Regions from separate parts of the Gluconobacter oxydans DSM 3504 genome, predicted to be linked through region 2. Evidence: predicted binding sites of a transcription regulator. Region 2 holds the regulator's gene; the other holds the start of a gene.
The links. Region 2 encodes HrcA, which represses chaperone genes, less so after heat shock. Its sites were predicted from a motif close to GTTNGCACTCNCNNNNNGNGAGTGCNAAC; they were not measured.

Region 1 (4,189 bases), 750 kb from region 2:
TGGTATGGCGGACCCGGTTTCGGCACGTGTGCTGGATGTGGTGCAGGGCGAGGCGGCTTCGCTCGGGATCCCGTTCACGCGGGGCGGGACGTATCTGGTGATGGAAGGCCCGCAGTTCTCCACACGCGCCGAAAGCGAGTTGTACCGGTCCTGGGGCTGCTCGGTCGTGGGCATGACGAACATGCCGGAAGCCAAGCTCGCACGTGAAGCCGAGATGAATTACGCGACCGTTGCCATGGTCACGGATTTCGACTGCTGGCACTCCGACCATGACAGTGTGACGGTCGAGGCCGTCGTGAAGGTCATGAAGGGGAATGCGGATAATGCGCGTCGCCTGGTGAAGGCTGTCATTCCGGTGCTCGGGAAGAAGCGTCCGGTGGATGCGAGCGCCGAGCGGGCACTGGATCATGCGATCATCACGGCACCTGCTGCCCGTGATCCGAAGCTGGTGGCCAAGCTTGATGCCGTTGCAGGGCGTGTTCTGAAGCAGGACTGAGGCTCTGCGGGTGCCGCGCCGGCATGATGCGGGCGCGGCTGGAACCGTGATCGGCTGACGGGATCAGTCGAAATTGTGGTTCGGGTCTGCATCGACATCAATGCCTGCACGGGCATCGTCGATTTCCACGCCGTCGAGTTCCGGCGGCGGCAGGTCCTTGACCGGGGTGCCCTGCGGGACGCCCTTGATGGCGATCAGGTCGGTGGCCTTCTCGATATAGCCTTCGGGGCCGCAGGCCGGCTTGCCGTCGGCTTCCCACAGGAGGCGCGCTTCGTGGCGGATTGCGGCGTCGCGCTTGGGGTCGTCTTTGAGCGGATTGCTGCTCATCTTAAAACTCCTGTCTGGTCGGGCGCAGGACGATCTCGTTGATGTCCACGTCGTCAGGCTGTGAAATGGCGAAGGCGATGGCACGGGCCACTGAGTCCGCCGGGATCGCCATCTTATAGAACTCTTCCACGGTTTTGCGACTGTCTGTGTCACCGCTTCCGGACTTGAGTTCGCTCTGGACCGCGCCGGGCTCGATGGAGGTGACGCGGAAGGTGTTGCCGGCTTCCTGCCGCAGGCCTTCGCTGATGGCGCGGACAGCGAATTTCGTACCGGAATAGACGGTCCCGCCCGGAGCAAAGACCTTCAGGCCAGCGACGGAGGACAGGTTGATGACGTGTCCGGATTTCTGTTTTTCGAACACCGGTAGGGCGGCGGCGACGCCGTAGAGCACGCCCTTGATATTGATGTCGATCATCCGGTCCCATTCATCGACCATCAGCTTCCGGATGGGGGCGATGGCCATGAGGCCGGCATTGTTCACCAGAACGTCCAGACGGCCGAAATCGCGGGTGACGGCGGCGACGGTCTCTTCGACCTCGGAGCGTTTCGTGACGTCGAGCGTGTAGGCGCGGGCGGTCTGGCCCTGTGCCGTAAGTTCGGAGACGATCTCGTCCAGCCGGTCACGGCGGCGGGCGGCGATGGCCACCTTTGCGCCCTGGGCGGCAAGGTAACGGGCCGTGGCCTCGCCAAGTCCGGAACTGCCGCCTGTGATGAGGACGACCTTTCCGGCGATGTTGTCCGTGGTCATGGTGGGGCTCACTTCTGTTCGAGATGAGACGTCAGGAAATCGACGCTGCGGGACCAGGCGAGATCACGGGCATCGCGGTTGAAGCTCGGGCGCTCGGGGCAGCCGAAGCCGTGGCCGGCGTCGTCATAGACGTATTCCTCGACTTCGGGGCGGGCGTCGCGGATCTTCTGGATTTCGGTGTGGGGGATGGAGGAGTCTTCGCCGCCGAAATGCAGCTCGACCGGACAGTGCGGTGCTGTTTCGACATGGTTGCCGATGCTGCCGCCATACCAGCTCACAGCCGCGTCCACGTCATGCGTGCGGGTGGCGGTGAGCCAGGCGAGGAGACCGCCCCAGCAGAAGCCGATGATACCGACTTTCTTGTGGCCGGCGTCGCGCAGGGCCTTTGCGCAGGCGGCGATGTCGGCGAGGGTCTTTTCGGACGGGATTTTGCTGCGCAGTTCCAAGCCTTCGGTCACGCCGGCCTGCGTGTATTCCAGAATGACGTCGGATTTGACGCGATCAAAGACAGCCGGGGCAAGAACATGGAAGCCCTCGGCTGCGAAGTCGTTGCAGACGTTGCGGATATGGGTGGTGAGGCCGAAAATTTCCTGCACGACGATGACGGCGAGGGGCGACTCCGCGGAGCCGGCTTCCCAGGCCTTGAAGCTGTGGCCATCGGATGCGGTCAGGCTGGTCATGTGACCGTCAGCGCTGGAGGCAGGGGTTTTGTTGTCCGAGGGGCTGTGTTTCATGTCTGTGTATCCAGTCTTGTAATGCCCGGAAGGCCATGAGCCATGAGCGACGTCATCAATCTCCGTCGGGAACGCAAACGCCGCAAGAGCGTAGAGGATGCGAAGGTCGCCGATGCGAACCGCCGTCTGCACGGCCGCACCAAAGGGCAGAAACTGGCTGAAACGCTTGAAAAACAGCGGATGCAGGCGCTTCTGGACGGGCGGAAACTTTCTTCCGGAGCACCCTCGGATGAAAGCGAGAATCCTTGACGCAGAAGGTGGGGGCGACTATGTCTTTGGCACTCTCCATGTGAGAGTGCCAAAATGCACTGCAGTCATTGAGTGCAGCAACCCGGTCACGCTGCTTTGTACAAGGGTGTGACCATAAATGGAGCGATCCATGACGAAGTTTCGTCCCCTTCATGACCGCGTGGTGGTCCGTCGCCTGACGGGCGAAGAGAAGACCGCTGGCGGCATCATCATTCCTGACACCGCCAAGGACAAGCCGACCGAAGGCGAAGTCGTTTCTGTCGGCCCGGGTGCCCGTAACGAGCAGGGCCAGGTCGTGGCTCTGGACGTCAAGGCTGGTGACAAGGTGCTGTTTGGCAAGTGGTCCGGCACCGAGGTCAAGATCGACGGCGAAGAGCTGCTGATCATGAAAGAGAGCGACATCATGGGTGTGATCGGCTGATCAGCCGTCCCCGTTTCCTCTCGTAAGAACCTCATTCAGGAGTAAGAATTATGGCTGCCAAGGACGTAAAGTTCGGCGCTGATGCCCGCGAGCGTATGCTGCGTGGTGTTGATATCCTCGCAAATGCCGTCAAGGTAACGCTCGGCCCGAAGGGTCGTAACGTTGTTCTCGACAAGGGCTACGGCGCACCGCGCATCACCAAGGACGGTGTGTCGGTTGCCAAGGAAATCGAACTGGCTGACAAGTTCGAGAACATGGGTGCCCTGATGGTCCGCGAAGTCGCGTCCAAGACGAACGACATCGCAGGCGACGGCACTACGACCGCAACCGTGCTGGCCCAGGCCATCATCCGTGAGGGCGCCAAGGCTGTTGCCGCCGGCATGAACCCGATGGATCTCAAGCGCGGCATCGACAAGGCTGTCGGCGTTGTCGTTGACCAGCTGAAGAGCAACACGAAGAAGATCACGTCTCCGGAAGAAATTGCCCAGGTCGGTACGATTTCCGCCAACGGCGAGACTGAAATCGGCGAGATGATCGCTTCTGCCATGCAGAAGGTCGGATCCGAGGGTGTCATCACGGTGGAAGAGGCCAAGGGCCTGCACACCGAGCTCGACGTTGTCGAGGGCATGCAGTTCGACCGTGGCTACATCTCCCCGTACTTCGTGACGAACCCGGAGAAGATGACGGCTGATCTCGACAGCCCGTACATCCTGATCCACGAGAAGAAGCTCTCCTCGCTTCAGCCGATGCTGCCGCTTCTCGAGAGCGTTGTGCAGTCCGGCCGTCCGCTGGTGATCATCGCCGAAGACGTCGATGGTGAAGCACTGGCCACGCTGGTCGTGAACAAGCTCCGTGGTGGCCTGAAGATCGCTGCCGTCAAGGCTCCGGGCTTCGGTGAGCGTCGCAAGGCCATGCTGGAAGACATCGCCATCCTGACGGGCGGCCAGGTGATCTCCGAAGACATCGGAATCAAGCTGGAAACCGTCACGCTCGAAATGCTGGGTCGCGCCAAGAAGATCCACATCGAGAAGGAAAACACCACGATTGTCGAAGGCGCTGGCAGCAGCGACGACATCAAGGGCCGTTGCAACCAGATCCGTGCGCAGATCGAGGAAACGACGTCCGAGTACGACCGTGATAAGCTCCAGGAGCGTCTGGCCAAGCTGGCTGGTGGCGTTGCCGTCATCCGCGTCGGTGGCAGCACCGAGGTCGAG
Region 2 (4,189 bases):
CGTCAAAGCCCGTCCGCGGTGGCTCACGGCGTTCTTTTCGACTTCTGCCATCTCCGCGAACGTCCGGTTTTCGCCTTCCGGTACGAACATCGGGTCGTAACCGTGTCCATGATCGCCCCGTGGCGGCCAGACGACGGTGCCGTGACATTCGCCTTGTACGGTCCGTGTCTCGCCATCCGGCCAGGCCAGGCATAGGGCGGCTACGAAAAACGCCCGATGATCCGGGTTATCGCCCATCTCCCGGTGCACACGCTCCATCGCGACCTGCATGTCCTTGGTCGGCCCACCCCAGCGCGCGGAATAGACACCCGGTCGGTTGTCCAGCGCTGAAACGCAGAACCCGGAATCATCCGCCAGCGCGGGCAGTCCGGAGGCCCGGGCTGCGGCCAGCGCCTTGATGGCGGCATTGCCGGTGAAGGTCTCTTCCGTTTCTTCCGGCTCGGGCAGATCCAGTTCTGCGGCCGAGATTACGGTGATTCCGCTTTCGGCCAGCAGGGTGGAGAACTCGCGGAGCTTGCCAGCATTGTGGCTGGCAAGCACGATCTTTGAACCGGGGGAAAGTTTACGCATCATGCAGTCTCCAGCGCCTTGTTCTGGGCTTCGAACAGTCGGGCCGTGCCGAGCTTCGCCAGCCGCAGAAGTTCGAAGAATTCGCTTTCCTGAAACGGCTTGTCCTCGGCCGTCCCTTGGATTTCGATGATGCCACCATCTGCCGTCAGAACGAAATTCGTATCGGCCTGTGCGCTGCTGTCCTCGATGTAATCCAGATCCAGCACGGCTCCGGCATCCGTCAGCCCGCAGGAGACCGCCGCGACCTGTGCCGTCAGGGCCTGGGAGCGTTTTGCTTTTTTTAGGGCCAGAGAAAGCGCGACCCAGGCGCCCGTGATGGACGCGCAGCGCGTGCCGCCATCCGCATTCAGCACGTCGCAGTCGAGCGTGATGGTCCGCTCGCCGATCTTTTTCAGATCCACGCAGGCGCGCAGCGAACGTGCGATCAGGCGCTGGATTTCCTGCGTGCGGCCGGACTGCTTGCCCTTGGCGGCTTCGCGCTGGCCCCGGCTGTGCGTGGCGCGTGGGAGCATTCCGTATTCCGCCGTGATCCAGCCCTGTCCCTTGTTGCGCAGGAAGGGCGGCACGCGGTCTTCGATCGTGGCCGTGCACAGGACTTCCGTCCCGCCGACGCGGATGAGGGCCGAGCCTTCGGCGTGGCGGGCAAAGCCGGTTTCGATCGAAACAGTGCGGTTTTCATCCGGCGCACGTCCTGAAGGACGCTTGCCTGCGGTGTCAGTCATGTAAAAAGATCCTGTGGCAGAATATGTGCCGCCTCTACCGCGTTTGACGTGAAGGCATCCAGCCCCGACAGTTGGTTTTACCATGATGCGACCCCAGTCTCCCCTGTTCCGCCCCTCTATCCCGATGCCCCACGGACTGGGAGATCGGGAAGCCGCGATCCTGCGGGAAATCGTCGAGGAATATGTTGAAACCGGCGAACCCATCGGCAGCCAGACCCTGGCCCAGCGCCTGCAGCCCAGCCTGTCCCCGGCCACCATCCGCAATGTCATGGCGGAACTGGCCCGTGCCGGACTGCTGTTCAGCCCCCATGTCTCGGCCGGACGGCTGCCCACCGAAAAAGGCGTGCGCCTGTTCGTGGATGGTCTGCTCCAGTTCAGTTCTTTGACGGAAGAAGACCGGGCGAGCATCGACAGCCGCCTCGATATCCATGGCCGCTCTTATCAGGACATTCTTTCCGAAGCGTCGTCCCTGCTGTCGGGCCTGTCCTCTGCGGCCGGACTGGTGCTCGCTCCGAAATCAGATGCCACGCTCAAGCATATCGAGTTCGTGGCGCTGGGTCCGGGGCGGGTGCTGGTTATTCTGGTGGGTTCGGACGGGCAGGTGGAGAACCGTATCATCGAGACACCGCCCGGTGTTCCGCCCTCGGCGCTGGTTGAGGCGGGGAACTACCTCAATTCCCGTCTCGGTGATCTGACGCTCGGCAATCTTCGCGAACGGATCCGGACGGAAATGGATGCCAGCCGTCACGAACTGGATACGCTGACCGCCAGCGTGATCGAGAGCGGGTTGGCGACATGGGATGCCGATGGCGGGACGCTGTTCGTGAAAGGGCAGGGGAAGCTGCTGGCCGACATCACCGAGATCGAACGCCTGACCACCATCCGGATGCTGTTCGACCATCTGGAAACGCAGGAGACCATGCTCCAGCTTCTGCAACTGGCGGATGCGTCCGAAGGGGTGCGGATCTATATCGGACGCGAAAGTGGCATGTTTGGCATGTCGGGCGTGTCCATGATCGTGGCCCCGGCCCGCAACGAGGCCCAGAAGATCGTAGGCGCCATTGGCGTGATCGGGCCGACCCGTCTGAACTACGGGCGTATCGTGCCGGTCGTGGACTACACCGCGCGGATGGTCGGGCGTCTGCTTGGCTGATGAAACGCGGAAATTCCGCCTGTCCCAGACCTGCATCTTTGTCACGAAATGACCCTTTTAGACGGGGGCGACGGCGGATGCGGAACAATGCTATGCAGAAGTCATGACGCGACGTTCCTTCCGCTCCCGTAATCCCCAGGACTCTGGCAATCCACAGGGTCCTGGCGCCACGCCGCCCCGTCCTCCCCGTTTCCGCCGCTACCGGCAGTCCCTGGCGATCATCGCCGGTGTAGGGCTGGTGGGGATCGCCGGGGCAGGGGTTCTGGGCTGGACGACCTATGCCAAGCTGGTGGCGGATCTGCCCAGCGTGGACAGTCTGCGCGCCTATCAGCCGCCGACCGTCAGCCGCATCTATGCTTCCGATGACCGTCTGATGGCGGAACTGGCGAACGAACGCCGGATTTTCGTGCCGATCAACGCCATCCCCGAGCGGGTGAAGAATGCCTTCATCGCGACCGAAGACCATAATTTCTACACGCATGGCGGTGTGGATTTCATGGCGATCGGTCGTGCGGGCCTGACGGATATCTTTGCGCGTCATGGCCGCCGTCCGCTGGGGGCCTCGACCATCACCCAGCAGGTCGCGAAGGTCATGCTGCTCAACAGCAACGTCCTGAGCTTCGACCGCAAGATCAAGGAAGCCCTGCTCGCCATGAAAATGGAGCAGGTGCTGTCCAAGGACAAGATTCTCGAGATTTACCTGAACGGCATCTATCTTGGGAACGGAGCCTATGGTGTCGCAGCGGCGGCTCAGAGCTATTTCAACAAGCCGCTTGACCAGCTCGATGATGCCGAGGCGGCCTCACTGGCTGCTCTTCCCAAGTCGCCCACGAACTACAATCCGTTCCTGCACCCGCAGGCCGCGATGGCGCGGCGTAACCTCGTGCTGGACCTGATGGTTGAGGCTGGTGTGCTGACACGCCAGCAGGCTGATCAGGAAAAGCAGGAGCCGCTGGTCCCGCAGCAGAAGCAGCGTTTCGGGCCGTTGCCGGATTCCGAATGGTTTGGCGAGGAAGTCCGCCGGCAGCTCATCGCCCAGTACGGGCAGGAACGGGCGGCTCAGGGCGGGCTGGAAGTCCATACCAGCCTCGACCAGAGCCTTCAGGTTACTGAGACGCGCCTTCTGCATGAAGGCCTGATGAACTACGACCGCGTTCACAGCGGCTGGCGGGGGCCTTTGCGCAACCTGCCGGACATTCAGGATGATGGCTGGGAAAGCGTTCTCGATCACGTCACGCCTCCGGGCGGTATGCTGCGTGAGTGGCGTCTGGCCGTCGTGCTGCCTGGGGCGACGCATGTGGGCTGGATCGAGGAAGGTACGGCCCGCAAGGGCGCACTTCTTGCGACGGATATTGCCTGGGCGCGCCGGATGCATCCGCTCCGGGCCGGTGATGTTATCATGATCGAACCGCAGGAAGGCGGCTCCGCCGCCCTGCGCCAGATCCCGCAGGTTGAAGGCGCTGCTGTCACGCTGGACGTCCATACGGGCCGTGTTCTGGCGATGGTTGGCGGCTGGTCGTTCCATGAGAGCCAGTTCAACCGTGTGACGCAGGCCCTGCGTCAGCCCGGATCGTCCTTCAAGCCGTTCGTTTATCTGGCTGCCATGGAAAAGGGGATTTCCCCCTCCGAGCGCTTCGACGATTCGCCGGTTTCCTATGGTGACTGGCATCCCCAGAACTACGAGCACGATAACTGGGGCCCCACCACGCTGCATGACGCGCTGCGTGAAAGCCGTAACCTCGTC

Region 1: a site for HrcA is predicted at 2,580-2,608, ahead of groES (co-chaperone GroES). Genes of this name have one in related genera too.

The regions. Positions count from the first base shown of each region.
Region 1 covers NZ_CP004373.1:2,298,007-2,302,195, forward strand. Annotated here, with positions in the region: gene GLS_RS10170 (S-methyl-5'-thioadenosine phosphorylase) at 1-496, shown strand, start outside; gene GLS_RS10175 (hypothetical protein) at 560-823, opposite strand; gene GLS_RS10180 (SDR family oxidoreductase) at 825-1,571, opposite strand; gene GLS_RS10185 (dienelactone hydrolase family protein) at 1,580-2,305, opposite strand; gene GLS_RS10190 (DUF4169 family protein) at 2,348-2,554, shown strand; gene groES (co-chaperone GroES) at 2,685-2,975, shown strand; gene groL (chaperonin GroEL) at 3,026-4,189, shown strand, end outside.
Region 2 covers NZ_CP004373.1:1,548,330-1,552,518, forward strand. Annotated here, with positions in the region: gene rdgB (RdgB/HAM1 family non-canonical purine NTP pyrophosphatase) at 1-570, opposite strand, end outside; gene rph (ribonuclease PH) at 570-1,292, opposite strand; gene hrcA (heat-inducible transcriptional repressor HrcA) at 1,375-2,445, shown strand; gene GLS_RS06925 (penicillin-binding protein 1A) at 2,549-4,189, shown strand, end outside.